Regions from separate parts of the Klebsiella sp. A52 genome, predicted to be linked through region 3. Evidence: predicted binding sites of a transcription regulator. Region 3 holds the regulator's gene; each other region holds the start of a gene.
The links. The regulator Fur, encoded in region 3, represses iron uptake genes when iron is present. The targets are predictions, from matches to a motif close to ATAATAATGAGAACNACTATCAA.
Positions count from the first base shown of each region.

Region 1: the regulator Fur is predicted to act here: its motif matches at 4,872-4,894, upstream of feoA (ferrous iron transporter A).
Region 2: the regulator Fur is predicted to act here: its motif matches at 4,239-4,261, upstream of sufA (Fe-S cluster assembly scaffold SufA).
Region 4: the regulator Fur is predicted to act here: its motif matches at 5,390-5,412, upstream of KGA69_RS11400 (TonB-dependent receptor domain-containing protein).

Region 1 is NZ_CP074437.1:1,728,550-1,736,148, forward strand. It holds gene gntX (DNA utilization protein GntX) at 1-637, opposite strand, end outside; gene bioH (pimeloyl-ACP methyl ester esterase BioH) at 675-1,457, shown strand; gene KGA69_RS08025 (YdgH/BhsA/McbA-like domain containing protein) at 1,570-1,839, shown strand; gene feoC ([Fe-S]-dependent transcriptional repressor FeoC) at 1,940-2,176, opposite strand; gene feoB (Fe(2+) transporter permease subunit FeoB) at 2,189-4,507, opposite strand; gene feoA (ferrous iron transporter A) at 4,537-4,764, opposite strand; gene KGA69_RS08045 (Tex family protein) at 5,153-7,483, opposite strand; gene greB (transcription elongation factor GreB) at 7,584-7,599, opposite strand, start outside.
Region 2 is NZ_CP074437.1:4,272,365-4,279,963, forward strand. It holds gene sufS (cysteine desulfurase SufS) at 1-325, opposite strand, end outside; gene sufD (Fe-S cluster assembly protein SufD) at 322-1,593, opposite strand; gene sufC (Fe-S cluster assembly ATPase SufC) at 1,568-2,314, opposite strand; gene sufB (Fe-S cluster assembly protein SufB) at 2,331-3,818, opposite strand; gene sufA (Fe-S cluster assembly scaffold SufA) at 3,821-4,198, opposite strand; gene KGA69_RS20205 (small membrane protein) at 4,751-4,870, shown strand; gene KGA69_RS20210 (hypothetical protein) at 5,020-5,193, opposite strand; gene KGA69_RS20215 (MBL fold metallo-hydrolase) at 5,286-6,095, opposite strand; gene KGA69_RS20220 (hypothetical protein) at 6,273-6,869, shown strand; gene KGA69_RS20225 (GlsB/YeaQ/YmgE family stress response membrane protein) at 7,390-7,599, opposite strand, start outside.
Region 3 is NZ_CP074437.1:4,910,428-4,918,026, forward strand. It holds gene ybfF (esterase) at 1-53, shown strand, start outside; gene ybfE (LexA regulated protein) at 187-480, shown strand; gene fldA (flavodoxin FldA) at 630-1,160, shown strand; gene fur (ferric iron uptake transcriptional regulator) at 1,453-1,905, shown strand; gene tcuR (tricarballylate utilization LysR family transcriptional regulator TcuR) at 2,018-2,944, shown strand; gene tcuA (FAD-dependent tricarballylate dehydrogenase TcuA) at 3,041-4,444, shown strand; gene tcuB (tricarballylate utilization 4Fe-4S protein TcuB) at 4,431-5,570, shown strand; gene KGA69_RS23310 (MFS transporter) at 5,626-6,921, shown strand; gene chiQ (ChiQ/YbfN family lipoprotein) at 6,974-7,306, opposite strand; gene chiP (chitoporin ChiP) at 7,354-7,599, opposite strand, start outside.
Region 4 is NZ_CP074437.1:2,420,558-2,428,156, reverse strand. It holds gene KGA69_RS11430 (metal ABC transporter permease) at 1-392, shown strand, start outside; gene KGA69_RS11425 (nitrous oxide-stimulated promoter family protein) at 734-1,075, opposite strand; gene KGA69_RS11420 (LysR family transcriptional regulator) at 1,136-2,023, opposite strand; gene KGA69_RS11415 (AEC family transporter) at 2,206-3,147, shown strand; gene KGA69_RS11410 (thiamine pyrophosphate-requiring protein) at 3,183-4,892, shown strand; gene KGA69_RS11405 (Rdx family protein) at 4,908-5,201, opposite strand; gene KGA69_RS11400 (TonB-dependent receptor domain-containing protein) at 5,525-7,599, shown strand, end outside.

The DNA.
Region 1 (7,599 bases), 1.9 Mb from region 3:
CGGCGCCGTTTCGCAAAAGCAGGCGGGAAATCTCGGCGACGGTGCTTCCGGTTGTGACGACATCATCCACAATGGCGATATGGTGGCCCCGAACGGATAATTCAACCTGGAAAGCATTTTTCAGGTTCTGCTTACGTAATCTGGCGCTTAACTGGTGCTGCGTTGCGGTACGCCGGGTTCGCGTCAGCGCATCGCCGCGCCAGGCACAGCCCATCCACCGCGCCAGCGGACGGCATAGCGCCTCGCTTTGGTTAAATCCCCGACGCCAGTGGCGGCGCTGCCAGAGAGGCACGCTGATAATCCGGTCCACCGGCGGCAGCGCGCGGTAAAGGCGCAGGCGTAAAAGGAGCAGTCGCGCCAGCGCGGGTCCCAACTCCGGATGAGAGGCAAACTTGAACTGATGTACCAGTCCGCTTAGCGGCGGGGCATAGCTATTCACCGTCACCAGCCGCTGCCAGGGCGGCGGTTTTTGCAGGCAGCGTCCGCAGGGGACGTTAGAGGCCGATGCCGGTAGGCCGCACTGCGGGCAGAGTGATTGTGAGATGAGCAACGAGGCGGTGCAGCGCGAGCAAATCCCCCAGTGAGCGATAGCCAGCGGCATTTGGCATAGCCAGCATAAGCCGTGTGCTGTTAGCATAATTCCCCTCATAGTGATGGAAAGAGAACAGTAACTGATGAATGACATCTGGTGGCAAACCACGGGCGAAGGAAATTGTCATCTTGTGCTGCTGCACGGATGGGGGCTGAATGCCAACGTGTGGGATTGCATCACGCCGGAACTGGCTACGCATTTTACCCTGCACCTGGTGGATCTGCCGGGCTATGGCCGCAGCGGTGGTTTTGGCGCTTTAACGCTTGAAGAGATGGCGCAGCAGGTCGTTGAAAAAGCGCCGGAGCAGGCCATCTGGCTTGGCTGGAGCCTGGGCGGGCTGGTGGCGAGTCTGGTGGCGCTGCAGCACCCGCAACGCGTGCAGGCGCTGGTGACCGTCGCTTCTTCGCCGTGTTTTGGCGCGCGCGACCAGTGGCCGGGGATTAAACCGGAAGTGCTGAGCGGCTTCCAGCAACAGCTTAGTGAAGATTTCCAGCGTACCGTCGAGCGTTTTCTCGCCCTGCAAACCATGGGTACCGAAAGCGCGCGCCAGGACGCCCGGGCGCTGAAAAGCACCGTTCTGTCGCTGCCGATGCCGCCTGCCGAGGTTCTCAACGGCGGGTTGGAAATCCTCAAAACCGCCGATTTGCGTCAACCGCTCGCCGCGCTGACCATACCGTTTTTGCGCCTCTATGGTCGCCTGGATGGGCTGGTGCCGCGTAAAATCGTTCCGCTATTGGATGAGCTGTGGCCGCAAAGTGAGTCTATTGTCTTCGAAAAGGCGGCCCATGCGCCGTTTATTTCACATCCCCAGCCATTTTGTGAGCCTCTGATCGCGTTGAAAAAGCGGCTGAATAATTATTTTTAGCGCCGCGTGGTAAATCATCAGGATCGGGCAATACTTAGGTTGTTGCGGTGGTTGATTATTTCGTTTTTGCCGCCGCAAACTAACAATAACAACCTTATGGAGAGTAAAGGCTATGAAACTTGTTACAGGTATTGTTGCATCTCTGGTGATAGGCTCCCTCTCTTTTGGCGCGTTCGCGGCGAAAGAGATCCAGAAAGATGAAGTCGCGAAGATGAATCTGACCAAGGTCGGCAGCATCACGACTTCCCGTACCACGTCGCCGATGGACGCGAAGCGCGATCTGTCGAAGAAGGCGGATGAGTTGGGCGGTAAGTACTTCGTGGTGATTGCCGGCGAGAAGAACGAGAAGACGGTTCACGCGAACGCCGACGTGTATAAGTAAGCCCGATTTTCCCTGCCAGCGCTGCGCCTGGCAGGGTTCCAGTTCACCGTCGTCCGGTAGCCTGGATAAGGCGCAACGCGCCGCCATCAGACATGTCCCTTCAGCGCAAAGACCACCATTCCCGCAGGCAGGTTTTACCCTCCGGGCAGCTTTTACAGCTGCCGGAAAGGCAGCCATCGGCATCTTCGGTCATCTTGACCGCTTTCCCCATCGCTTCCAGGCGGCTTAACATGGCGTCGATCAGCGGCCGCGGCGTATGCAGGCGGGCGCTCAGCTGTGCGGCCTCCATGCGCCCCTGCAGGGCCAGCATATCGCGTACTTCGATTAACGATGCCATGATGATTGCTCCTTAATGGCAGTCGCCGGCCGGACTCTGGCAGCAGGACGTCGGGGTTTTACGCGTCGCCAGCAGGGAAACATCCACCCGGCTCCGCGCCCGACGCAGCAGGCCAAAGACCACGACGTTAAACAGAATCACCGCCAGAATACACACCAGGCTGTAGCGCGGGTGCTGGCTAAAGCTCACGGTCTGGTAGTAAAGCGTCGATAGCGAGTAGGCGATATTAAGCCCCCACAGCACCGAGAACATCATCCAACCGCGGCTGGATTCACGGGCAATCGCCCCCATCACGGAAATGCATGGAATATAGAGCAGGACGAAAATCAGGTAGCTGTACGCGGCGGCGGCGCTGCCGAATTTGCTGCCCATCACGCCCATGGCGCCGGTTTCCATTTCGCCATCGCCTTTGCTTGCTTCAATCGGGTTCGCCAGCACGCTCAGGCTAAAGGTGTCTTTCAGCCCCTGCCAGGTTTCATCGACGGCGGCCAACAGCTCGTCGCCAAGGCTAAACTCCTGTGGGTTAAACTCTTCATTCTGGATATCTTCCGCGGTGTAGAGGGTATTCAACGTACCGACCACCACTTCTTTCGCCATCGCGCCGGTAAACAGGCCGACGGTTGCCTGCCAGTTATCTTCGTGCACGCCAATCGGCTTAAACACTGGGGTAATCACCCGGCTGACCGAAGCCAGCGCCGAGTCGTTGATGTTATCGACCACTTTGCCGCTAAGCGAGAAGCTGTTCAGTGCGCTGAGGAAAATACTGACGATCACAATGACCTTACCGGCGCGCAGGACGAAGCCTTTCAGGCGCTGCCAGGTCTGGATAACCAGGCTCTTGATGTGCGGTACGTGATACACCGGCAGCTCCATCACGAACGGCGAGGCTTCGCCGCGCATAATGGTGTATTTGAGCATCAGGCCGGTAAGAATCGCCATCACGATGCCCAGTACGTACAGTGAGAAGACCGCCAGCGCGCCGTTCTGCCCGAAGAAGGCGGCGGCGAAGACCGCAAAAATCGCCAGTCGGGCGCCGCAGGACATAAACGGCGCCATCATGATGGTCATCAGCCGTTCACGCGGCGCATCCAGCGTACGGGCGCCCATAACGGAAGGCACGTTACAGCCGAAACCAACGATCAGCGGCACGAAGGATTTCCCCGGCAAACCTAACGCCTGCATCAGGCGGTCCATCACGAAGGCCGCGCGCGCCATATACCCGGAGTCCTCAAGGAAGGAGAGGAACAGGTACATCATGCCGATTTGCGGCACCAGCGGCAGCACGGTATTGATACCGCCGCCCAGCCCTTGCGCGAGGAACACGGTCAGCCAGTCCGGGAAGTGCAGGGTGTAGCCCAGCCACTGGATGCCGTGAATGAAGATAGCCACCGAACCGGCGTCGAAAATCGGCTGCAGGGCGCCGCCGATGTTGATAGCCAGCAGGAACATCAGGTACATCACGAACAGGAAGATCGGTAAGCCGAGGAAGCGGTTAAGGATAATTTTATCCATCGCCGTGGTGAAGCGGCTCGGCTCGGCGGTCAGGGTGTTACTGACGGCATCGCATACCGCGGCAATGCTTTGATAGCGGGCATCGGCGATATACAGCGCCGGATCGTCCATCTCGCCGCTCAGGTTGGCCAGCGCCAGATCGAGTTTGTCGGCGGCGTTGCCGGCGAAGGCGCGGCTATAAATATCGCCTTCCAGCATCTGCAGCCCCAGCCAGCGGCGTTGACGCAGCGGCATATCATCAGGCATCGCCTGCGCCAGCATATCGGCTTCGCGCTGCAGGGATTGCGGATAGTGCACCAGTTCCAGCGGCTGATTGTGTTCATGGCGGTCAAGCGCCATTTTCAGCGCTTCGATGCCGCGGCCGCGGGTGGAGACCAGCGGGATAACCGGGCAGCCGAGACGGGCCGCCAGCGCGTCGACGTCGATGCGGATTTGCTGTTTTTCGGCAATATCGAGCATGTTTAACGCGACGACGCAGGGAATACCCAGCTCCAGCAGCTGCAGGGTCAGATAGAGGTTACGTTCCAGGTTCGAGGCGTCGATGACGTTAATCAGCAGATCGGCATCGCCGCTAAGAATATAGTGACAGGCAATCTGTTCATCGAGCGACGTTTGCGAGGAGATGGTGGTCAGCGAATAGGTGCCCGGTAGGTCGACCAGGGTGACCTGGTGGTCGGTAGTGGCGAAGGCGCCTTCTTTGCGCTCAACGGTGACCCCCGCCCAGTTCCCCACCCGCTGGCGCGCGCCGGTTAGCTGATTGAATAACGTTGTTTTGCCGGAATTAGGATTACCAATTAAACCAACGGTTAATTTTTTCATTTTTCAGACTCTTAGTGCCGGGTCAGGTGTTATTGCGCAACCGCTTCCAGTTCAATTAACGCGAGGTCTTTTTTACGTAATACCAGGCTCACCCGCCGGGTCTCAATATGAATAGGATCGCCCAACGGCGCCACGCGCACGACATGAAACGAAGAGCCGGGCAACATTCCCAGGGAGAGCAGTTTCTGCCGATAAGCCGGGCTAATATCGCGGGAAAAACCGGTGATTTTCCACGCACTATCAGGAGTGAATTGCATAGGGCCTACTTGTTATCGCTAACCGAAAAGAGAATTTCCAGGCGCGGCTATAAAAGCGGCGCTGGGGACTATAGCCAACGAAGAAGAATAAAACTTAACTGATAACGATGATAATGAGAATGGTTTGTATCATCAATACATGACATGGATAATAAATGCGGTTTTCCGGGGAATTTGCTTATTTTTTGATATGACGCAAGAACGTTGCTGTAGCTAAAAATAAGGGAAAAATTAATTTATTCACTTAATGTTTAATAAAGGTTTCATTGGTTAACAGAATGAAACTTTATAAAGTTCGAACTTATTGAAAGGTTACTGGAATATATTAATCGAGGTTCAGGCATTAAAAAGCGGAAAATTGCCCCTCGTATTGAGGGGCAGGGAAAGATTAGCGTTTTTTGCCCATCGCGGCGGCCAGCGCATCCATCATCGCGCTGTTGCCGGCTGGCTGAGCATCGCGACCGCGCGGCTTCGCCGCTTTTGCCGCCGGGCGGTTACCCTGCGGGCGATCGTTGCCGCCGCCGCGGCGCGCGTTGCTGTCGCCCGGCTGTTCATCGAGTCGCATCGTTAACGCGATGCGTTTACGCGGCAGGTCGACTTCCATCACCTTCACTTTGACGATATCGCCCGCTTTGACCACGGTATGCGGGTCTTCAACGAACTTATTCGACAGCGAAGAGATATGGACCAGGCCATCCTGGTGCACGCCGATATCGACGAAGGCGCCAAAGTTGGTGACGTTGGTGACCGCGCCTTCCAGAATCATCCCCGGCAGCAGGTCGTTCATTGTCTCAACGCCGTCGGCGAACTGGGCGGTTTTAAACTCAGGGCGCGGATCGCGGCCCGGTTTTTCCAGCTCTTTGATGATATCGGATACCGTCGGCACGCCGAACTTATCATCGGTAAAATCAGAGGCTTTCAGGTTGCGCAGCTCGCTGCTGTTGCCCATTAGATCTTTCAGCGCCTGCTGGGTAGCGGCCAGAATACGCTCGACCACCGGGTAGGCTTCCGGGTGAACGGTTGAGGCGTCCAGCGGGTTGTCGCCGTGGTTAATGCGCAGGAAGCCGGCACACTGTTCAAAGGCTTTTGGCCCCAGACGGCTAACCTTCAGCAACTGCTGGCGGTTGAGGAACTGGCCGTTCTCGTCGCGCCAGGCGACGATATTCTGCGCCATCATGCGGGTCAGGCCGGCGACGCGTGTCAACAGCGCCACCGAGGCGGTGTTAAGGTCAACGCCGACGGCGTTAACGCAGTCTTCCACCACCGCATCCAGCTTACGCGCCAGCTGCGTCTGGCTAACGTCATGCTGATACTGACCGACGCCGATTGATTTCGGATCGATTTTCACCAGCTCGGCCAGCGGATCCTGCAGACGGCGGGCGATAGAGACCGCGCCGCGTAGGGAAACATCGAGGTCCGGGAACTCCTGCGCCGCCAGTTCGGAAGCCGAGTAGACCGACGCGCCGGCTTCGCTGACGATTACCTTCTGGGCGGTCACTTTCGGGAACTGTTTTTGCACGTCGAGGAAGAAACGCTCGGTCTCGCGGGAAGCGGTACCGTTGCCGATAGCCACCAGCTCAACGTTATGTTTCTCGCACAGCGCCGCCACCACGACGGCGGCTTTAGCCGCCTGGCCGGTATGCGGGTAGATGGTATCGGTGGCCACCAGTTTGCCGGTGCCGTCGACTACCGCCACTTTGACGCCGGTACGCAGGCCCGGATCGAGGCCCATGGTGGCGCGCAGGCCGGCAGGCGCGGCCATCAGCAGGTCATGGAGGTTACGGGCGAATACGTTAATCGCTTCGTCTTCCGCGCGTTCGCGCACGGTGCCCATTAATTCGGTTTCGAGGTGCATCAGCACCTTGATGCGCCAGGTCCAGCTGACGACGCCTTTGCGCCAGCTGTCCGCCGGGGCGTTGTTCAGGCGCAGGCCGAGATGATCGATAATGATCTGCTCGCAGTGGCTCTCTTTCGGCGGCTCGTCAAACTGCGGGTCGGCGTTGAGCGACAGCTGCAGCACGCCCTCATTGCGCCCGCGGAACATCGCCAGCGCGCGGTGTGACGGCACGGAAGCGATCGGTTCATGGTGGTCGAAGTAATCGCGGAATTTAGCGCCTTCTTCTTCCTTGCCGCTGACGACGCTGGCCACCAGATGGGCGTTTTTCCACAGATAATCACGTACTTTCGCCAGCAGGGCGGCGTCTTCCGCGAAGCGTTCCATCAGAATATAGCGCGCGCCGTCGAGAGCGGCTTTGCTATCCGCCACGCCTTTATCGGCATCGATATAGTTTGCCGCTTCGGTTTCCGGATCGTGGGAGGGCTCATTCCACAGCAGATCGGCCAGCGGTTCGAGACCGGCTTCAATGGCGATTTGCCCGCGGGTGCGGCGTTTGGGTTTGTACGGCAGGTAGAGATCTTCGAGCTCGGTTTTGCTGAGGGTGGCGTTGATGGCTTTTTCCAGCGCTTCGCTGAGCTTGCCCTGTTCGCCGATCGATTTGAGGATCGCCTGGCGGCGGTCTTCCAGTTCGCGCAGATACCCGAGGCGAGTTTCCAGATTACGCAGCTGCGTGTCATCCAGACCGCCGGTGACTTCCTTACGATAACGTGCAATAAACGGCACGGTGTTCCCTTCATCAAGCAGGCGAACGGCAGCTTCTACCTGTTCGGCTCTGGCCTGAAGTTCACCCGCAATAATGCGGCAGAGCGAATCATTCATCATCGGTTTTATTCATCATTAGGGTCAAAAATCAGGGGATAGTTATACGGGCTGCCAGGCTAAAATGCCAGCCGCGACCGGGTTCTCTCGGAATGTTCCGGCGCTATTTCACGTATTCA
Region 2 (7,599 bases), 640 kb from region 3:
TAGCCCCGCCCCAGCTATTGGCCACCAGATTGATGCCTTCGGTGGTACCGCGCACGAACACTAGCTCTTCCGGCGAACGGGCATTAAGGAAAGCGGCCGCCTGCTGGCGTACCTGCTCCATCCGCGCCGTCGCTTCGGCGCTCAGGGTATGGATACCACGATGGACGGCAGCGTAACCGTGGCGATAAAACTCGGCTTCGGCACTAATCACCGCTTCCGGTTTCTGCGCGCTGGCGGCGCTATCGAGATAAACCAGCGGCTGACCATTAACCTCGCGGCTCAGCACCGGGAAATCGGCACGCAGGCGTTCTACTGAAAATGTCATGCATCTCCTCCCGGCAGGCGCTTGCCAATGCGCGCCAACACCTGTTGTTTCAGCGCATCATCGCTAATAGCTTCAGTGAGCTCGGCAGCGAAGGCGTAAAGGATCATCTGCTGCGCCGCCTGTTGATCGATACCACGCGAGCGCAAATAAAACAGCTGTTCGTCATCAATGCGCCCGACGGTAGCGCCGTGGCTGCATTTGACGTCGTCGGCGTAAATTTCCAGCTGTGGTTTGGTATCGACTTCCGCCAGCCTTCCCAACAACAGATTGTTATTGGTCATCTGACCATCGGTTTTCAGCGCGTGTTTCGCGACGTTAATCAGACCATTAAACACCGCCCGCCCCTTATCGCTGACGATGGTTTTGTGTAGTTGACGGCTGTTGCAGTAGCCAACGCGGTGATCGAGCCAGGTGCGGCTGTCGCAGACCTCGTTTTTCACCGGCATCGCCAGCGAGTTAATACGCAGATTGCTGTTTTCACCAGCCAGACGGGTGCTGGTATGGTGTCGTAACACCGCGCCGCCCAGCAGGAAGCTGCTGCTGAAAGCCGAAGCATAGCGGCCAAGCAGCAGATCGTTATGGGCAAAGTGATAGCTTTGCCCATTTTCAAATGCCAGCTTGATATGCTGCAGATGGGCATTGTCGGCGACAGACATGGTCAGGCGTCCGCCGGTGAAATGCCGCTGCTCATCAAGGCTAGTATAGTGTTCGATGATGGTCGCCTGCGCCCCGCTCTCCAGCGCCAGATGATGACGATAGTGGGCAGTATTAAGCTCGTCGCCGGCCAGACCGCTGGTGATATGCATCAGCAGCAGCGGCTTTTCCGGGCGCTGGTTACGCTTCACGCTGATGCGAGTCACCGTCTGCGCCAGGCTTTCGGTGAGATGCAGAAACACTTCCGGCTGTACCGCTTCCGGCAGATGCTGGCGCTGGTTATCAACGCTGACGTCAAAACCGCTAGCGGCGAGATCGTCACTGAGCGCCGGGCTGAAGCGGCCATCGACAAACACCATCCGCCAGGCGTCGAGATTGAGCGCCAGCGCGTCGCGCTGCGCCACGCCGAGCGTCGCCGGGCTTGCAACAAAAGTGCCGCTTAGCAGCGTATCCAGCGGGGTGTATTTCCAGTTTTCATGTTTGCGCGTCGGCAGTCCCAGGCGCAACAGCTGCTGCAGATGCTGATTGGCCTGCGGCGTGCGCGCCTCGCCCTGTGCTTCAAACAGATGATGCCACTGCTGCAGCGCGTTACTGCTGTTCGCTAAGCCAGCCATAGCCCTGCTCCTCCAGTTGTTTAACCAGAGTAAAATCGCCTGACTTGACGATCCGCCCCTGATACAGCACGTGGACGTAATCCGGTTTGATGTAATCGAGGATACGCTGATAGTGGGTTACGATAATAAAGGCGCGTTTGCCGTCGCGCAGCGAGTTAACCCCCTCCGAGACAATCTTCAGGGCATCTATATCCAGCCCGGAATCCGATTCATCCAGGATACACAACTCAGGCTCAAGCACCGCCATTTGCAGAATATCGTTGCGTTTTTTCTCGCCGCCGGAGAAACCGACGTTCACCGAACGAGTTAGCAGATCTTCCGGCATCTTCAGCAGTTTGATCTTCTCTTCCATTAAATCCTGGAAATCGAAACGATCCAGCGCCTCCAGGCCGCGATAGCCGCGCACCGCATTGAGCGCGGTTTGCAGGAAAAATTGATTACTGACGCCGGGAATTTCCACCGGGTACTGAAAAGCCATAAAAATGCCTTCCCCGGCGCGATCCTCCGGGGCTAATTCGAGCAGGTTTTTGCCCTTAAACTCGACGCTGCCGCCGGTGACTTCGTAATCTTCCCGTCCGGCGAGAGTCGCCGAGAGCGTACTTTTCCCTGAGCCGTTAGGGCCCATGATCGCGTGCACTTCGCCGGGGCGCACCTCAAGGTTCAGCCCGCGCAGGATCTCTTTGTCTTCTACGGCGACTTGCAAATCTTTAATACTTAACATCTTTTTTCCTTAATTATCAGCCGACGCTATGTTCAAGGCTAATAGCCAGCAATTTTTGCGCTTCGACGGCGAACTCCAGGGGCAATTCTGAGAACACGTCTTTACAGAATCCATTGACGATCATCGAGATCGCATCATCTTCGCTAATGCCGCGCTGCAGACAGTAGAACAGCTGATCTTCGCCAATACGCGAGGTGGTGGCTTCGTGTTCCAGCTGGGCGCTGTTATTGCGGCATTCAACATAGGGGAAGGTATGCGCCCCGCAGTCCGGGCCGATCAGCATCGAATCGCACTGGGTGAAGTTACGGGCGTTAGTGGCGGTCGGCATAATTTTGACCAGCCCGCGATAGCTGTTCTGGCTGTGTCCGGCGGAGATCCCTTTTGAGATAATGGTCGAGCGGGTGTTCTTGCCGATATGAATCATTTTGGTCCCGGTATCCGCCTGCTGATGGCCGCTGGTCAGCGCCACCGAGAAGAATTCGCCGATCGAGTTATCGCCGCGCAGGATGCAGCTCGGGTATTTCCAGGTAATAGCCGAACCGGTTTCCGACTGGGTCCACGACATCTTGCTGTTTTCGCCTTCGCACAGCGCGCGCTTGGTGACGAAGTTAAGGATGCCGCCGGTATTGTTATCGCCGGGGAACCAATTCTGCACGGTGGAGTACTTCACTTCTGCATCTTTATGGATGATGACTTCCACCACCGCCGCGTGCAGCTGATAGCTGTCGCGTACCGGCGCCGAGCAGCCTTCGATATAGCTCACATAGCTACCTTCGTCGGCGACCAGAATCGTACGTTCAAACTGGCCGGTTTTCTCGGCGTTAATACGGAAATAGGTCGACAGTTCCATTGGGCAGCGCACGCCTTTCGGCACGTAGATAAAGGTGCCATCAGAGGCGACCGCGGCGTTCAGCGCGGCGAAAAAGTTGTCGTTGCCCGGCACTACGGTACCAAGGTACTTTTTCACCAGTTCTGGATGATCGTGAATCGCTTCGCCAAAGGAGCAGAAGATGATCCCCTGCTCCGCCAGCTTCTCGCGGTAGGTGGTCGCCACCGATACCGAGTCGAAAATGGCGTCCACCGCCACTTCTTTGCCTTCACGCACCGGTACGCCAAGCAGGTTAAAGGCTTCCTCGACTTCATTCGTCAGGAAGGTATTCGCCCCGGTTTGCTGTACCGCGCCGGGTTCCGAGGCGCAGGTGTCATCGCAGTTACCGCAGGATGGCGCCGAGTAGTAGCTGTAATCCTGATAATTGAGCTTATCGTAATGCGCTTTCAGCCAGTGCGGCTCTTCCATCTCCTGCCACGCCTTAAAAGCGTTGAGACGAAATTCGAGCATCCAATCCGGTTCATTACGACGCGCGGAAATCGCGCGAACCACCTCTTCGTTAATGCCTTTGGCCAGCTCATCGGTTTGTAGCTGAGTAAAGAAGCCTTCTTTATAGTTGAGCGGGCCGCCGGTCCAGCTTTTGACATCGTCAGTTGCTTCAGTATTTCGAGACATAGTTACTCCGCCTGCACCCCGAAGCTTTCGCCGCAGCCGCATTCGTGCTGCGCTTTCGGGTTATGAAACTTGAATATTTCATTTAAGCCTTCGCGAACATAATCCAGTTCGGTGCCATCAATAAACGGCATCGCCTGCAGCGGCGCAAACAGCTTCGCGCCGTCGCGCTCAAACAGCAGGTCGTCGTCCGCCGGTTCGGCAATCATCTCCAGCACGTAGCCAAAACCGGCGCAGCCGCTGGTTTTGATTCCCAGACGTAGCCCCTGCTTGTCCGGCTGTTTATGCATCAGTTCGCGGATATGGGCCGCCGCCGCGGGGGTCATCGTCAGCCCCTGCCAGTTAAAATCGTCGGGATTAAAGGTGCTTGTTTGTAATTCCATCGCTCTACCTCATCGATTGCCGCTATCGGGCCCTACCCTCATGTTAGTGATAATGATTATCACTTCAACCCTGCGGGAACAGGGGTATTCGGCCATTTCGCCCCTTTTTACGCTTTTCTATAAGCATAGACCCTGGTCGAGAGGTTATCAGGCCGCATTTTTTGCAATTAATAGATTGATAAATAATAAGTTATTAGGATAAGCGCGTAGATAAAGTGGCAATGAAGAAAGATGTATCGAAAATACCTATTTATTGAATAGGCAAAAGGCCCGTCTATGTGGTAGCCACAGGCAGCTTTCTTTTCAGCGCCAGGATTGAGAACGCTTGTGCCTTCAGGATGTCATCAAAGGGAAATAATAGTAATTAGCTATAGAAAATAGCGTTTCTGCCGCTGGAATTCGGAATTTAATGCCACCTCTATTATGAACCATCATTCGGTTATACTTTTTGTTATCTGACGCGTATTTTTTACTAGGATTTTTCCTGGTAGAGAGGTAGATTCTTCGCCATAACAATAAAATCGCCGATCTTCATTCCTGAGGATATCTCAAATGGAAAATTTATTTTTCGTTATTATTGTGATAATTCTTTTGTTACTTGCCGTTGCTGTTTTCATCTCCTATATCAAGGATCGAAAAAAACAAAAAAACACATTCAAAAAGAAATATTAATAACTCAAATATTATTCCCCACTTCTATCAAAAGACTTTCCATTATAATTTTCAATCATGCCCCGTCACAGGGGCATACAGACACAACAAGAAACGCCCCCCACGCTGACGCTCTTCGCCATGCCTTTAATGACTTTTCCATAGAATATTTATTGCACCACGGTAAGTGACTCGCTGGCGAAGAAAACAATGATATAAACCCCATTGTAAAAAACCGCTACAAGCAATGCCCAATGCAGACTATCGATTATCATTTTTGTGGTAAATAAACCAGAAACATTGACACAAAATAATAAGTGTCGCTCAAGACCAGAAATATTCATGGCCAATTCCTCATGAACTTTCGCCGGGCATATTACTGGTTCAAGAATACTTCCGATTCAGTTTTTTTCGTCCTAAAGAGAGCCCGGCATAACTAGACGCTATGTCTGGCCAAACATGCCACATACTTTTTCCCCGATTGACGTACGATTTCTTGGGCATTAACCAGAATTTCCCGCCCTTCAAACGCGCCGTAGATTTGACTAAACTTCACCCCGTCGAGACGTCGGAGGATATCACTCACCGTGGCAGCCGGCAGCGGCAGCATATTGGGATAACTCCACATGAAAGAAACGGCGTTAGCTCCCGGCGCAACCTGGACTATATCGCCGGATAATAGCAGGCCGTCGCCCTGCGCCCAGTGCAGGACGCAGCCACCAGCAAAATGCCCACCAAGGCGGATCAGACTGGCATCGGCCGTCAGTTGCAGACTATCGCCCTCCCAGAAGGTAATCCACGGGCTGTCGCGCATGACCCACTGGCGGTCATCCCCATGCAGATAGATTGGCGCCTTGAACTCCGCCGCCCAATCCTGCATACAACTGTAGTAATGCGGATGTGAGATAGCGATGGCCTTCAGGCCGCCCAGCGCGGAAACCAGCGTTTTTGTCGCCTCATCGAGGTTGGCGATGCAGTCCCACAGAATATTGCCCTGCGGCGTACGCAGCAGAAATGCACGCTGGTTAATGGCAAAACTGGGGATGGTGCGAATGCTAAAAAGCCCACTGTTATGCTGCTGCCACTTATTGTTATGCGATGCGGTAAGCTTATTTAACGTAATCCACTGCTGCCCGCCCACAGGAACAAATTGACGCTCGTCTTCGCAGATCGGGCAATGTTGTTGTGCAGGGCCTTCGCTAAATTCATAGGAGGTACCGCAAGCTTTGCAAAGCGTAATTGTCATATCTCCCTCTCTGTTCCATGATGCAATAACAAGCGTGCCACCACTTATTTTAACTATATGACAGATGGCGCGTGATGCAACGACCTACCGAGTTTGGTAGCGTTCTGCGTTTTTTATCGTTTGGCTTAACGGGCATAATCAACCGGCGGCAATAGATGAATGATGGACGGGGAAGGCATGCGCAAAATTTCAGCATTAATATTAATGGGGTTACTTACCGGCTGCTCGGTTAACGCGCCGCAAAGCGCGCAATACAATGCCGAATACTCCCAGCGCCAGGATATACGCACGCAGAACGTATATCGATTTAAGATCAAACCGCTTCAATCCAGCGGCGGAAAGTATTGGGGCGCGGATAATTTAACGCAGGTTTTTTACGTCAGTGATAAAAATGCCGCAACCGTTGAATTACGCTTCAACTACCCTACCGCAACGCTACAGGCCTCATCGTTAGACGGACAAGGGAAAGTAGTAAGCACTCAAACGTTCATCCTGTTAGCCGAATCCGCGGCGCCGCCATCGGGTTCGGACAAGAAGTACTTATACCTGACAAAAAGTGGCGAGTTACTGAGCAAATGGAAAAACTGTACGCCGGATATGAGCGTGGCTTGTAGTTGGGGAGGTCATCAAATATTTATCACCCGCAGCGCCGATCTGGCAGTGCAGTATGCAACCGGTGGTGCAGGTTTAGCTTTTCTGCTGATTCCATTTTACACATCCGAAGCCCGACTACAGATTTTCCCCAAAGCGCCAATCGACGCTGCTGGCAATTAATAGCAAGCCTTGTTTGCAGAACGATTCAATTTTGTGATGAAGTGAGTTAATTCTTAAAAGCAGGGTTGGTTAAGTCTGCGTTTACTCATGTACAATTGACGTCGTTGATGAATACTTGCCGGAGCAACGCTGGGCTATTATTTACGGGAGCTTGTGTCTTACAGGATGATTGATATCAGTATTATGTCGATGTGCATGGTAGTGCTGCTGGTGATGAGCGTGTTACTGGAGTAACCATCCCCCCTTCCCCTACCGTTTTTGTTAGCTTATTTTACCACTGAATTGGGCATAAAATTGTCCAGCCGCTTCTCCAGCCGGGAAGCGGTCGGGCTGCGCCTTAACATCCGGCAAAACGGTGTTTACGCCCTTTGTAAGGAAGCATCCGAAAAATTTGCCAAAATGGGTTCGCCCGCCGGTATCCAGCGGGCTTTTTTTGTTTGCTTGCGGCTATCATGAGCACAAAAAAACCGCCGTGATTCACGGCGGTTTGCTGTCTCAGCGTGAATAAGCGCTCGGCGTATTAGCTCTTCACTTTACGGTAGATAAACAGCACCACAAGTGCGCCAATTACCGCCACGACAAAGCTACCGAAGTTAAAACCGTCAACTTTGCCAAAGCCGAATAACGTACTGATCCAGCCACCGACTACCGCACCGATAATACCGAGGATCACGGTGACAATAAATCCACCGCCGTCTTTGCCCGGCATAATCCACTTAGCCAAAATACC
Region 3 (7,599 bases):
CCGAGGCGGTTTTACGCGCAATTCGCCGTTATCTGAGCACAATTGAAGCCTGAGTGGCTAAAAAACGCCCGACCGCGCGGCATAATGCCCGCGGTCGTTGGCGCGGCGGTTCGCCTGATGTATTATGGCGCGCTATCTGCGCCGGCTATAGCCCGGCAGCTTGTTTCCCCGAAGTCACTCTGAATCATGGCAAAAGAACAAACGGACCGAACGACATTAGATTTGTTCGCAAATGAGCGTCGCCCGGGTAGACCGAAAACCAATCCGCTTTCGCGCGATGAACAACTGCGCATCAACAAACGCAATCAGCTCAAACGCGATAAAGTTCGCGGCTTGAAGCGCGTTGAGTTGAAGCTCAACGCCGATGCGGTCGACGCGCTTAATGAGCTGGCGGAAGCCCGCAACATGAGCCGCAGCGATCTTATCGAAGAGATGCTGATGCACCAACTGGCCTGCCTGCGTAATCAGGGCGAAGTCTGAAAAACGCAAAAAAATCGCTTTCATGTAGCAGAGTGTGCACCAGGACGTTATTGCTGTTTCCGCGCCCTTCCCTGTTCTGCTATGATTGCCGTTAACTGTAGGCATAATGCCACTACCACATCATTAAGTTTCAAGAGGTTATTTTACTCATGGCAATCATCGGCATCTTTTTTGGCAGCGACACCGGCAACACCGAAAATATTGCAAAAATGATCCAAAAGCAGCTCGGTAAAGACGTTGCTGAAGTTCACGACATTGCCAAGAGCAGCAAAGAAGATCTGGAAAGCCACGATATTCTGCTGCTCGGCATCCCAACCTGGTACTACGGCGAAGCGCAGTGCGACTGGGACGACTTCTTCCCGACGCTGGAAGAGATCGACTTCAACGGTAAGCTGGTAGCCGTGTTTGGCTGCGGCGACCAGGAAGATTACGCAGAATACTTCTGCGATGCGCTGGGCACCATTCGTGACATCATTGAACCGCGCGGCGCAACCATCGTTGGCCACTGGCCGACCGCGGGCTACCACTTTGAAGCTTCTAAAGGCCTGGCAGACGACGATCACTTCGTAGGTCTGGCGATTGATGAAGACCGTCAGCCGGAACTGACCAACGAGCGCGTTGAGAAGTGGGTGAAGCAGATTTCCGAAGAGCTGCATCTGGAAGAAATCAAAAACGCCTAAGAATCAAACAGCGCAGCTATTAAGCTGCGCTGAATTAATAGATAAAAGCAATCAAACTAATAGCTACAAGTTTTTAACTTTTCATCACATATCTGTACAATGTCCTCTGATTCCACGAGGTCACGTGACACAGTTTGTAGCTGGTAATTCGTTTTTGACAGCTTACAAGGCGCGATGGTTGCAGTTTTCATTTCAGAGTTGCAGCTCTATAATGAGACGCATTACATCGGGTGATTCTCTGTATTGCTTCCCTTTGAAGGAAGCCGATCTTTAGCAACAGGACAGATTCCGCATGACTGACAACAATATCGCATTAAAGAAGGCTGGCCTGAAAGTCACACTTCCCCGACTGAAAATTCTGGAAGTGTTGCAGGAACCGGATAACCATCACGTCAGTGCGGAAGATTTATATAAACGCCTGATCGATATGGGTGAAGAGATTGGTCTGGCTACCGTTTACCGCGTGCTGAACCAGTTCGACGATGCAGGCATCGTGACTCGTCACAACTTCGAAGGCGGTAAATCCGTATTCGAGCTGACTCAGCAGCACCACCACGATCACCTGATTTGCCTCGATTGCGGCAAAGTGATCGAGTTCAGCGATGATTCTATCGAATCCCGCCAACGTGAAATTGCTGCGCAACACGGCATCCGCTTAACCAACCACAGCCTGTACCTGTACGGCCACTGTGCGGAAGGCGACTGCCGCGAAGATGAACATGCCCACGATGCGGTGAATAAATAATTTCCCGTCTCGTTTGTTGTAAAAAGCCAACCTCAAGGTTGGCTTTTTTATGGGCGAAATCCACCGGCATGCGTATTCTGTCAGAGCATAACGCCTTGTACGGAGAGTCAATATGGAGCTGCGCCAGCTACGCTATTTTGTCCGCATTGTGGAAACCGGCAGTATGGGCCGCGCCGCGCTCGATCTGAATATTGGCGTCTCTGCGCTCAGCCAGCAAATGGCGCGTCTGGAAAATGAACTCGCTATCCGCCTGCTGCAACGGACTTCGCGCGGCGTAATGCCCACCAGCGCCGGCCTCGCCTTTTACTCGCAGGCGCAACTGGCGCTGCGCCATGCTGACGATGCCATTCTCGCCGCGCGTGAAGCGCGCCTTTCCGGTCACGTCAGCGTCGGTATGGCGCCGAGCACCGCTTCTGTACTGGGCGTACCTTTTATCAACGCCATGCGCGAAAGCTACGCCGACGTCCGCCTGCACCTGGTGGAGAGCCTCTCCGGCAATCTGGAACGGATGATCAACACCCGCCAGCTCGATTTAGCCATCGTTTTCCAGAAAGAGAAGATCCTGCGCTGGAGCGCCCGACCCATTCTTGAGGAACGTCTGTTCCTGATTGGCGCCCATGACGTGCTGGCGCCGCTGCCCGGCGATAGCATCTCCCCGAACCAACTGGCCGCCATCCCGCTGATTATGCCAAGCCAGGGGCATGGCCTGCGCGGCAGGCTGGACGCTATTTGCCAGGAGCACGCCATCAACGTTGACGTGGTGGCTGAAATCGATGGCCTGGCCCTGCTGATGCGCGCCGTTCGTGACGGGCTCGGCGCCACGCTGCAGCCGGGCGCGGCGATTTCTCATCTCGACAGCCAGGCGCTAAGAGTGATCGGCGTCGATAATCCGGTACTTAGCCGACCGAATTTTCTGGTCAGTCTTTCCGATGACGAACTCACCCCGGCAGGCCTTGCGGCACGGGTAATGCTGGCAAAAGTCATGCGCCAGCTAGTTGAATCCGGCAACTGGCCGGGCGCCAGTCTTTACACACACTAAACCCCCCTTTAGCTTTACGCCATAGCGCCTGCCGCCCCTGCACCTTACATTTCCATTACAAATTTAACAATTAGTCAAAGCGTAATGGAGCCGATAATGGTGGATGTACTGGTGATTGGCGGCGGCAACGCCGCGTTATGCGCCGCCTTAACCGCCCGGGAAGCAGGCGCATCCGTACTGCTGCTGGAAGCCGCGCCGCGGGAATGGCGGGGCGGTAACTCTCAGCACACGCGTAATCTGCGTTGTATGCACGATGCGCCGCAGGATGTCTTAGTCGACAGCTATCCGGAAGAAGAATACTGGCAGGATCTGCTGCGCGTTACCGACGGCAATACCAACGAAGCGCTGGCCCGTCTGGTGATCCGCACCTCGTCGCACTGTCGGGACTGGATGCGCCGCCATGGCGTTAACTTTCAACCGCCGTTATCCGGCGCCCTGCACGTCGCCCGCACTAACGCCTTTTTTATGGGCGGCGGCAAAGCCCTGGTCAATGCCTATTACCGCAGCGCCGAACAGATGGGCGTACAGATCCGCTATAACACCCCGGTACAGGCGCTTGAATTACGTGATGGCGAATTCGTCGCCGCGCTGGCAGGCACTGAGCGGATCGCCGCTAAAACCTGCGTGCTCGCCGCCGGCGGTTTTGAATCTAACCGCGAGTGGCTGCGCGAAGCCTGGGGGCAAAATGAGCGCGGCGAATGGCCTGCAGACAACTTTCTCATCCGCGGCACCCGTTTTAATCAGGGAGTGCTGCTCAAATTTATGATCGATGCCGGGGCCGATATCATCGGCGATCCTTCACAGTCGCACTGCGTCGCCATTGACGCCCGGGCGCCGCTCTATGACGGCGGCATCTGTACCCGCGTCGACTGCGTGTCGCTGGGGGTGGTGGTGAACCGCGATGCCGAGCGCTTTTATGATGAAGGGGAAGATTTCTGGCCCAAACGTTACGCCATCTGGGGCCGTCTGGTCGCCCACCAGCCGGGGCAAATCGGCTATTCGATCATCGACAGCAAAGCCGTTGGACAATTTATGCCGCCGGTATTTCCGGGCGCCCAGGCCAATACCATCGCAGAACTGGCGCGCCAATTGGGGCTGGACGGCGAACGTTTGTCACAGACCATCGCCAGCTACAATGCCGCCTGTACGCCAGGCCAGTTCGACCATACCCGTCTTGATAACTGCACCACCTCCGGCCTGACGCCGCCGAAGACCCACTGGGCGCGGCCTATCGATACGCCGCCTTATTATGGTTATGCCCTGCGTCCAGGGATCACCTTCACCTACCTCGGGCTGTACGTCAATCAACACGCCGCCGTCCACTTTGCCGGTAAGCCGAGCCGCAACCTGTTTGTCGCCGGCGAAATGATGGCCGGCAACGTACTGGGCAAAGGCTATACCGCCGGCGTAGGCATGTCGATTGGCACCACATTCGGCCGCATTGCCGGTCAGCAAGCCGCCCTGGCGGCACAGCAGGAGAAACATCATGAAGTCGCTTGAAAAGCTGATCATCGAGGCGCAAATCATCACCGAGCCGGAAGCGGAAGTCGAACGGGTGATGCAGGTCTGTAACGCCTGCCGCTATTGCGAAGGCTTTTGCGCCGTATTTCCGGCCATGACCCAGCGTCTGGAATTTGGCAAGGCGGATATTAACTATCTGGCGAACCTGTGCCACAACTGCGGCGCCTGCCTGCACGCCTGCCAGTATGCCCCGCCGCACGAGTTTGCGATTAATGTTCCCAAAGCGATGGCGGAAGTGCGGCTGGAAACCTATCAACATTACGCCCGGCCCGCCGCTTTCGGCAGTTTATATCGCCGTGCGGGGATCGCCACGGTGCTGGCGCTGGTCGCGGGTCTTGTCCTGTTTCTACTGTTGGCGCTGGGGCTCAAAGGCTCTCTGTTGCACCCGCCGCTGGCCGGTGATTTCTACCAGATTTTCCCGCATAACCTGCTGGCGTGGATGTTCGGTTCGGTTTTCATCGTAGCTATCGGATTGCTGATGAGCGGGGTGATTCGTTTCTGGCGCGAGATCTCGCCGGGCCAACCGCAGGCTGGCGATATCGCCAGGGCCTCACATGATGCGCTGACGTTGAAATATCTCGACGGCGGACACGGTAAAGGCTGTAACGAGGCCGATGACGCCTTCACCCTGATGCGCCGCCGTTTTCACCACTTCACTTTCTACGGTTTCATGCTCTGTTTCGCCGCCACGGTTGTGGCCACGGGCTATCACTATCTCGCCGGTTGGGAGGCGCCCTACCCGTTCTTTAGCGTACCGGTACTGCTGGGCACGCTCGGCGGCATCGGGCTGCTGGTAGGCCCTGCGGGTTTGCTATGGCTGAATCTGCGCCGCTCGCCGCTGCACGGCGACGCGCGGCAAAAACCGATGGATCGCGCTTTTATCCTGCTGTTGCTACTGACCAGTTTTACCGGGCTCGCGCTACTGGCGGGCCGGGACACCTCGTGGATGGGCATTCTGCTCGCTATCCATCTCGGGGTGGTGATGGCGCTGTTTTTAACGCTGCCTTACGGAAAATTTGCCCACGGATTTTATCGCTGTGCGGCGTTACTCAAGTGGGCGATTGAGAAGCGGCGCGGAAAACAGGCGGCAGTCGCAGGCGACTAACCCGCTCCCTCTTACCTCTATAACAACAAGATAAAGACAATGGAGAGCAAACCCTATGACCCAACCAACCTCGCGCGCCGGTACCTTCGGCGCAATTCTCCGCGTAACCAGCGGTAATTTTCTCGAGCAATTCGACTTCTTTCTGTTTGGTTTCTACGCCACCTATATCGCCAGAACCTTCTTTCCGGCAGAGAGCGAGTTCGCGGCGTTGATGCTCACCTTTGCCGTGTTTGGCTCCGGCTTCCTGATGCGCCCCATCGGCGCGGTGGTATTAGGGGCTTATATTGACAGGATCGGTCGCCGCAAAGGGCTGATGGTCACCCTGGCGATTATGGGCTGCGGCACGTTACTGATTGCGCTGGTGCCGGGCTACCAAACCATCGGCGTGCTGGCGCCGGTGCTGGTCTTAATTGGCCGTTTGCTGCAAGGGTTCTCGGCCGGGGTCGAGCTCGGCGGTGTGTCGGTCTACCTGTCGGAAATCGCCAAACCGGGGAAAAAAGGGTTCTATACCAGTTGGCAGTCCGCCAGCCAACAGGTGGCCATCGTCATGGCGGCGCTGATTGGCTACGCGCTGAACGAAACGCTGGGTCACGACGAGATTGCAGAATGGGGCTGGCGCATCCCCTTCTTTATCGGCTGCCTGATTATCCCGCTGATTTTCGTACTCCGGCGTTCGCTGCAGGAGACCGAAGCGTTTCTGCAGCGTAAGCATCGTCCCGATACGAAAGAGATACTGACCACTATTGTTAAAAACTGGCGCATCATCAGCGCGGGCACTTTACTGGTGGCGATGACCACCACCACCTTTTATTTTATTACCGTCTATACCCCAACCTACGGCAGAGCGGTACTGCATCTGAGCGCGCGCGAAAGCTTGCTGGTCACGATGCTGGTCGGTATTTCTAACTTTATCTGGTTACCGATTGGCGGGGCGCTCTCAGACAAGATAGGCCGCCGCCCGGTGCTGATGGGAATTACCATCCTGGCGCTGTTGACCACCTGGCCGGTGATGCAATGGCTCACCGCCGCGCCGGATTTCACCCGCATGACGCTGGTGCTGCTGTGGTTCTCGTTCTTTTTCGGTATGTATAACGGCGCGATGGTGGCGGCGCTAACGGAAGTGATGCCCGTTTACGTCCGCACCGTGGGCTTTTCGCTGGCATTTAGCCTCGCCACCGCTATCTTTGGCGGGCTGACGCCGGCTATTTCCACCGCGCTGGTCGAAATCACCGGTGATAAAAGCGCGCCGGGCTGGTGGCTGATGTGCGCGGCGCTATGCGGATTCGCCGCCACCGCCATGCTGTTCATGCGTCTAAGCCGCGGCTATCAGTCGGCGGAAATACCGCGTTAAAATAGCCACGGGCGGAGTGTGCGCTCCGCCCGTTTTCGCTTAACCGTCTGCTTTACTTCGTGGTGTTATTACTGCGAATCTCCTGCCAGATTTTATCGCAGCGCGCTTTGACCGCCTGGTCATTACCGGTGCGCGTCGCCTGAATACAGGCCTGATAATCCAGCACTCTGACGCTTTCCTGCGTCGCAAACTGCTGATGCGGTTTCTCTTGTTTCAATACGTTCAGTACGCTCTGACAGGCTTCGATCTTGTCCGGATTACCTTCCGCCGTGTTGATACAGGCGCTATAGGCATCTTTCAATTTGGAATCTTCTTTCGGCGCTGGCGACTGCGCGCAGGCGACCAGACCCGATGCCATGATGGCGATGAGCAGCAGTTTTTTCATAGTTATTCTCCCGGAGGGGCGGCAGGCTCACGCCCGCCGCGCAGGCATCAGAAAATGGTGAACGGCGCGATAACCATAAACTTCACGTCACGCTCATCCTGGAAGATGTTGCCGTAACCGCCGCTCCAGCTTGGGATGTCGGAGTGGTTGTCGTATTGCGTGAAGTGCAGTTTGAACATCGTTCCTTTCGCGCGGCCTTCCTGCAGGGTGTAGATGGCATCCAGGCTGTAGGCGGATTCTTTGAGACGATAGTTAGGATCGTAGTAAGCATCCGGGGATGCCATTCTGCCAGG
Region 4 (7,599 bases), 2.5 Mb from region 3:
ATTTTTTACTGCACGCTTTTGATCCGAATCAGGCCAAAGCCAGCGGCCTGCGCTGCGGGCTGCTGCATTATGGCCTGCTTTGCATGATCGCGCTGACTATCGTCGCGACGTTAAAGTCGGTGGGGATTATTCTGTCGATTTCGCTGCTGATAGCGCCCGGCGCTATCGCTCTGCTGCTGACGCGGCGCTTTGTCAGCGCATTATTGCTGGCAACGGTAATCGCCGTGGGCTGTTCGCTGGCGGGCGTCTGGCTGTCGTTTTATCTCGATAGCGCGCCGGCGCCAACCATCGTGGTGCTGTTTACCGCGCTGTTCGTGCTGGCCTTTGTCGCCAGCACGATCCGTGACGGCCAGAAACAGAAGGCGTCAGCAACGCTCTCCGGTAGCGGCTAACGCCAGCATGAATGCCAGGAGCTGTAGCCCTGCTAAACGCAGCGCGAGCAGGGAGAATTGTCGGATGGCGCTACGCTTATCCGACCTACAGTCCGTGCGGCCTGCCTTTAATTTATTCACCATGCTGGCTGAAACTGTCGGTGTTGGCGATCTCAAAACCCCCGGTGGCGCTGCCGCTTACCGGGGCTACAGCGCTGTGCGATTTGGTAGCCCGGAGAAGGCGCAACGCGCCGCGTCCGGGAGAACCCCTTAAAAAAGTTGCCAACCGATAACAGTATCTACGCTCCTTCAACCGCGATCCCCGGTGGCGGCGAAGCGCAGCGCAAGCCGGGGAAAGGCCGCTATTTTTTCGGCCGGTATTTTTCCGGCAGCTCCGGCACCGGCCGCCTGTCGTCAATCAGGTGACGAATGGTCAGAATCGGATGCCGCCAGAGCATCCGCGGCCCGGCCCAGCGCATGATCTGCTTCATCTCTTCCCGCTTCGCCGGTTGATAGCAGTGTACCGGACACTGTTTACAGGCCGGCTTCTCTTCGCCAAATACGCACTTATCCAGGCGCTTGTCGGCGTAGGTATTGAGCGCCTGGTAATGTTCACCCTCGTCACGAGCGTCCGGGCAGCGGCGTTGATACAGCCGAATCATACAACTGATAGTCTTTTTTTCACGGTCGATGCGCTTACCCATGCCACAGCCTCAAGCCAATAAGATGCATTCATTATATACCTTTGTATCTATCAGGGCATCTCACTGCTTCAGATGCTGAATTAGCTGCAGCGCGGCTCCGGATAACACGCCAAAATGGCTCCAGGCATAGAAATCTCTGACAAACACGCTGCCTTCCGCTTCCAGCGGGCGCAACAATCCAAGCTTCTCTTCCAGTCGATAGACGGGGGCGGGCATTGACGTTAAAAGGTCGCTCTCAGCGATAAAGGATTTTATCGCCGCGGATGAAGCGCACTCGATAATCGGAACCGGACAGGGCAGCTGATGCGAGCGAAAAATATCTTCGAGGATAAGCATCGGCGTGCTTAACGGCGGCGGCATGATCCACGGATAATCCAGCATCGCCGCAAGCGACAGGCGCTTGTCTTTTTGCAGCGGATGGTCTGGCCTTGAAATGATACAAATACGGTCCTGCCAGTTAATTTTTCCGCGAACCACGATTTTATCGTCGTGGGGCAAGGGCCCGCAAAGGGCGATATCTATTTCATGCATCAGCAGCAGTTTAAATAACTCTGAGTCAATGCGGTCTAAGATTTTGATATGTATCTGGGGATGGCTTTTATGAAAGGCGGCTAATTTATCAATAAAGTGGCTGGTTAACAGGCTGGATACGCAGCCGATTCTCAAAATCCCCTTGCCCGCTCCGCGGATCAGCGCCATCTCCTCTCTGGCCTTGTTCTCCGTGTTCAACATTGTCATGGCATAGGGTAAAAACGCGCTGCCATACTCGCTTAACGCCATTCCATGCTTGTGCCGTTCAAATAAGGTGGCATTCAGATCCTCTTCCAGGGACAGCAACAATCGGCTGAGTCCGGATTGCGTAATCCCCATTTTCTCCGCTGCCAGGGTCATATTCCCTTCGCTGGCGACGGTCAGAAAGGCTTGTATCTGTTTAATTTTCATAGCCATGACAATTACTCATTGAACGGATTGTTTTTACATTTCCCCCTCGCTTCTTTTTGCGTCAAAAATGCAGTAATCAAGGAAAATCAATATTGCAACAGCGGCGAATTTCCAGGGGGGAATCATTCTCAATATTTATAGTTCAACACTCTGTCTCTAACAATAATTTATAATGAGAATACATCACTATGACACAGAACAACATTCTATTAATTCTTGGCGCTATATTACCCGTTATCATTACCGTTCTCATTGGCTATATCAGCGGTAAACGTAAAGACTTCAATTGGCAACAGGCTGGTGATATTAATAAAATTGTAATGCTGTATGCTTTACCACTGAGTATTTTCAGTAATATGGTCATGACGCCGCGGCATATCGTGATGAGCATGGGCCCTGTCGCCATCGCCATTATCCTTGCGCTAATTCTGAGTTTTGTTATTCCTTTAGTTATTGCCCGTTATATCTGCAAACGCTCCCTGGCGCTCAGTACTTTACAGGCTCTGGCCATCGGCTCGCCGGCCGTTCCCTTCATTGGCACCTCGGTACTGGCTTTTTTATTCGGCACCGTCAGCGCCTCATTAATTACTGTTTCCAGTATTACGCAAAATGTCTTCCAGCTTCCGCTGGTGATGATTCTGATGTCCGTTGCAACGGGGGATAAAAGCCAGAATATCTCTTTTACCACGCGGGTGATCAACGCCATCAAGCAGCCGGTGGTATGGTCGCCGGTTGTCGCGCTGATATTAGTATTAATGGATATTCATATTCCTGAAACCGTATCAATGTCGCTAGGCCTGCTGGGTAAGGCCTCCGGTGGACTGGCGCTGTTTGCCGCAGGCATCGTGCTTTATACTCGCAGCATTGTCATCACCTCAGCCACTATTATTACCGTCATCGCTCGTAATATTCTGGTGCCCGGCGCCTGCTACCTCATTTTGTTAAAAATGGGTTTCAGCATGGAGCAAATAAAACAAGTGGTATTAACGATGGCGATTCCTGTGGGTTCGATCGCCATTATTATCGCCATGCAATATAAGTCCGGCGAGCAAGAAATGGCCTCGACCATGGCGCTAAGTATTATTACTTCCATCATTACGATGGGCGCATTTATTTTCCTGACCTTTTAATCACGGCGATAACATCGCGTTAATCCGGAGAGAATATGACTTCTATCACTGTATCGGCCGCTGAATTATTACTGCACCGGCTTCAGGCCCTCGACGTGGCCTATATTTTTATTAATTCGGGTACCGATTATCCCCCGGTTATTGAAGCGTGGGCCAAAATGCGCGCCACGGGACAACAGGTACCGGAGCTGGTGATATGTCCCCACGAGAACGCCGCCATCGGCATGGCCCACGGCTATTATCTCGGGAGCGGGAAAGTGCAGGCCGTCATGGTCCACACCAACGTAGGCCTGGCCAATGCCGCCTGCGGCGTTATCAATCTGGCCAACAGCAATATTCCGGTGCTGATTTTTGGCGGACGCACGCCGATTAGCGAGCATTCACACTTTGGTTGTCGCAACACGCCGATTGGCTACGGCCAGGAGATGCGCGATCAGGCGGCGCTCATTCGTGAGTCGGTGAAATGGGACTTCGAATTACGCATTGCCGATCAGGTCGGCGAGCATGTTGACAGAGCATGGGCGATAGCCCGTTCATTGCCAAAGGGGCCGGTGTATTTGAGCCTGCCCCGCGAGCCGCTATGCGAAACGTTCACCATCGATGAACAAGCGCTTTATGCCTCCCCCACCCAGCAGCCGGTCCGCTATGCGCCAACGCGGGCGGATATTGCCAGCGCCGCCGATGCGATAGCCAATGCCAGACAGCCGGTCATCTTCGCCCAGCGCGGCGCAAGAACGTCTGGTGGCTTTGCGCGGCTCAATACCCTGGTTAAGGAGTGGGCTATTCCGGTGGTGGAATACTGGGGTACTGAAGTCACCCTTAGCAGCGACAATCCTATGCTGGCCGGCAGCGATCCCAAAGGCTGGCTTTCCGCTGCCGACGTCATCATCATTATCGACTCACAGGCCCCGTGGATCATCGAAGAAAGCCGCTGCAACGAAAGCTGTAAGGTGATCCAGATCGGCCCCGATCCGCTTTTTTCCCGCTACCCCGTCCGCGGCTATCGCGCCGATATCAATCTGGCCGGAGAAACCGACGAGGTATTCGAACTTTTACAAGAGGCGCTCCAGCCGCTTGTGGCGGCGAAGCAACAGCAGGTGGCTGAACGTGAAAAGCATGTGCTTAGCCTGATACAACACGCGAAGGACCAACGTGAAGCCCTCCTCCACGCCGGCCAAAAAGGAGCGATTGGCAAACCCTGGCTGAGCTATTGCCTGGGTCAGCTTGCCAACCAACACCAGGGGAAGATCGTCTCCGAACTGACAACAATGCCGCAGTTTGCCGGCCTGACTCAGGCGGACAGTTATTACCAGGAAGCGCTGGCGGGCGGTCTGGGTGAAGCGTTGCCCATCGCCTTGGGGCTGCAGCTCGCCCGGCGGGGTGAGCTTATCATCGCCGCCGTGGGCGACGGCTCCTATCTCTTTGCCAATCCGGCGGTGTGCCACCACATCGCGGAAGTGATGAAGCTCCCCGTGCTGGTGGTGGTCGGCAACAATGGCGGCTGGGGAGCGGTGGCGGGCGGCACCCGGGCGCTCTATCCCGACGGCTATGCCGCTAAAATGAACGCTATCCCGGCCACCGCGTTCTCGTCGTCGCCAGATTTCGCCGCCCTCGCCGCCTCCAGCCGCGCGGCTGCGCTGACAGTTTCGTTGGCGGAAGATCTCCCCGGCGTACTGGAAGAGGCGGTATCCATTATCCGCACCCGCCGACAAAGCGTGCTGGTCAACGTTGAGCTAGGACGTTAATCACAGCCAGCCGTTTTAGACCTGCTTCCCGGCATTATCCACATGCCCCAGCGCTTTTTCCGGGAAGCAGACGTCTCTCACCCGCCGTTTCAGCTCGGCCGCATCCGGAAAACCGCCGTCCTGCTTGCGCTCCCAGATGAGCGCCTCATCGACGCTCACCGTAAAAATGCCGCCGGTACCGGGCACCAGCGTGACCGAAGCGATATCGGTACTAAAGGTATGCAGCAGCTCCTGGGCCATCCAGCTGGCGCGCAGCATCCAGTTGCATTGGGAACAGTAGGTTATGGTAACCGCCGCTTTATGAGTCATGTTGTGTTGCTCCCGTCCGAAGGAATGTAAACAAAATGCAGAATATACCCGTCAGACTGCAAGTTGCATGTGCGTTGGCTTCCTCGCTCACCCCAGTCACTTATTTGAGTAAGCTCCAGGGGATTCTCTGCGTCGCCGCCTGCCTGCAACTCGAATTATTTAGGGTATAGGTAAATATTTTGTTGCAAACGATAATACCTATCATTACCATTCGCAATTACTAAATCAGGAATACCACTGTCCGCCAGGGAAAACACGGACCAACCTGCACTCTGGAAGTAACGCGTGAGCCGATACTAATAATTATCAAGGCGTGGCTACTAATGTACAAATCGACTCAATCAGCAGCATGGCGTAAGAAAAGCCTGCTGGCGACTTCTCTGCTCGCAGCAATCGCGCAGAATGCCGCTATCGCGGCCGTGACCCAGGATAACACGACGGATAGCGCGGAACAGATGGTGGTGACCGCCCCGGCCCCACAGCTGAAAGCCGGCAGCGAGCACGCGGTGAGCGCGCAGGAACTGCAGGACAAAGGCGCCAACGACTTCGGCTCAATCATGCGTTATGAACCCCTCATCAGCGCCACCGGCGCCAGCGGCGGTTCCGGCAACGGTAAAAGCGGTTTCGATCGCGGCGGCTATACCGGCTACAACATCCGCGGTCTTGAAAGCAACCGCGTCGGCATCGATGTTGACGGCATTGCCCAGCCGAACGCCACCGGCCGCGGCTACGTTGGCCGTTCCGGCCTCAACACCTTTGGCATTGGCCGCGATTATATCGACCCCTATATGTACGGCAGCGTGGATATTCAGTCGGGAGCCACCTCAACCGAGACCGCTAACAGCTCAATCGGCGGCAACGTCTCCTTCCGCCCGAAATCGGCGGATGACTATCTGCGCCCGGGCAAAACCAGCGCCTTTGGCTATCAGAGCGGCTACGACTCTTCCGACCGCAGTTGGCATAACGGCGTCACCGTCGCCGGCGGCGATGAAACGCTGCGCGGCATTTTCGTCTACAGCCGCCGCGATGGCCAGGAAACCGAGAACAACAGCGGTACCGTCGACGCTTACCCGGCAAACTGGCACTCTGACGCGTTTATGGCCTCCGGCATCTGGCAGCCGAACGATGAACATAAGTTCACCAGCACCTTCGACTACTATCACAAGACCAACCACAGCCACTTCGATTCGTGGGACTCCAGCGGTAACAGCGTGATCGGTACCGCCAACCAGACCAACCAGACGCGGCGCTGGGGGTTGAGCCTGAAGGACGACTGGACGCCGATGAACGATTACATCGACAGCGTCTCGACCAAGGTTTACTACCAGCATACCGAGGCTCACGACTGGACCTGGATGCCGGATAGCGTCACCCGCAAAATGCAGACGGTCAATTCCGACTACGATACCGATACCTGGGGCCTGCAGACCGCGCTCGCGAAAAGCATCGGCCGTCACGACCTGAGCGCCGGTTTTAATGCCAGCACGACCAAAACCCAGCGGCCGTTTAGCCAGTCGCCGATCCCCAGCGTCTACAGCGAAATTATGCAGCCGGAAGCAGACAGCCGCAGCTACACCCTCGGCGGCTACGTGCAGGATAAGATCAACTTCGATCTCGATAGCCACAATTTCGCGATTATTCCCGGCGTACGCGTGACGCATCAGTCGACTAAACCGGAAGATCTGTCCGATCTTAGCGCCAACAGCAGCGTGCTCACCGAATCGTCGGTGGCGAATCTGTATGGTAAAAACAGCGATACCCAAGTGCTGCCGTCACTGGCGTTCCAGTACGACATTACGCCGCGGCTGATGACCTATCTGCAGTACCAGCGCGGCGCGCAGTTCCCGAATGCCAGCCAGCTGTATGGTTCGTGGAACCTGGGCTCCAGCTATGCCGGCAGCCAGCAGTACGCGCTAATCGGCAACAACGATCTGAAAACCGAGACCAGCGACAATATCGAATGGGGTATCAAGGGCGAAGTCACCGAAGGCATCACCGTGCGTACCGCGCTGTTCTACAACAGCTATAAGAACTTTATCGCCTATACGCGTTATTCGCGCGCCAACAATCCGGGCAAATTCACTAACGTCCCGTCGAATATTTACACCATTTATCAAGCGGAAAACCGCGATAAAGCCTATATCTACGGCGGCGAGATCAGCACTAAGTTTAACTTCGGCACCTGGTTTGAGCAGGTCGATGGCCTGAGCGCCACCCTCGCCTGGGGCTATAGCGAAGGGAAATCGAAATCCAGCTACTACGGCGATAAATACGTCGACCTCGACAGCGTCGCGCCGATGAAAGCGATCGTCGGCGTGGCGTGGGACGATCCGGCTAAGCGCTACGGTACGGCGCTGACCGCCACCTTTGTTAAGGGCAAACAGGCCACCGCCACCAG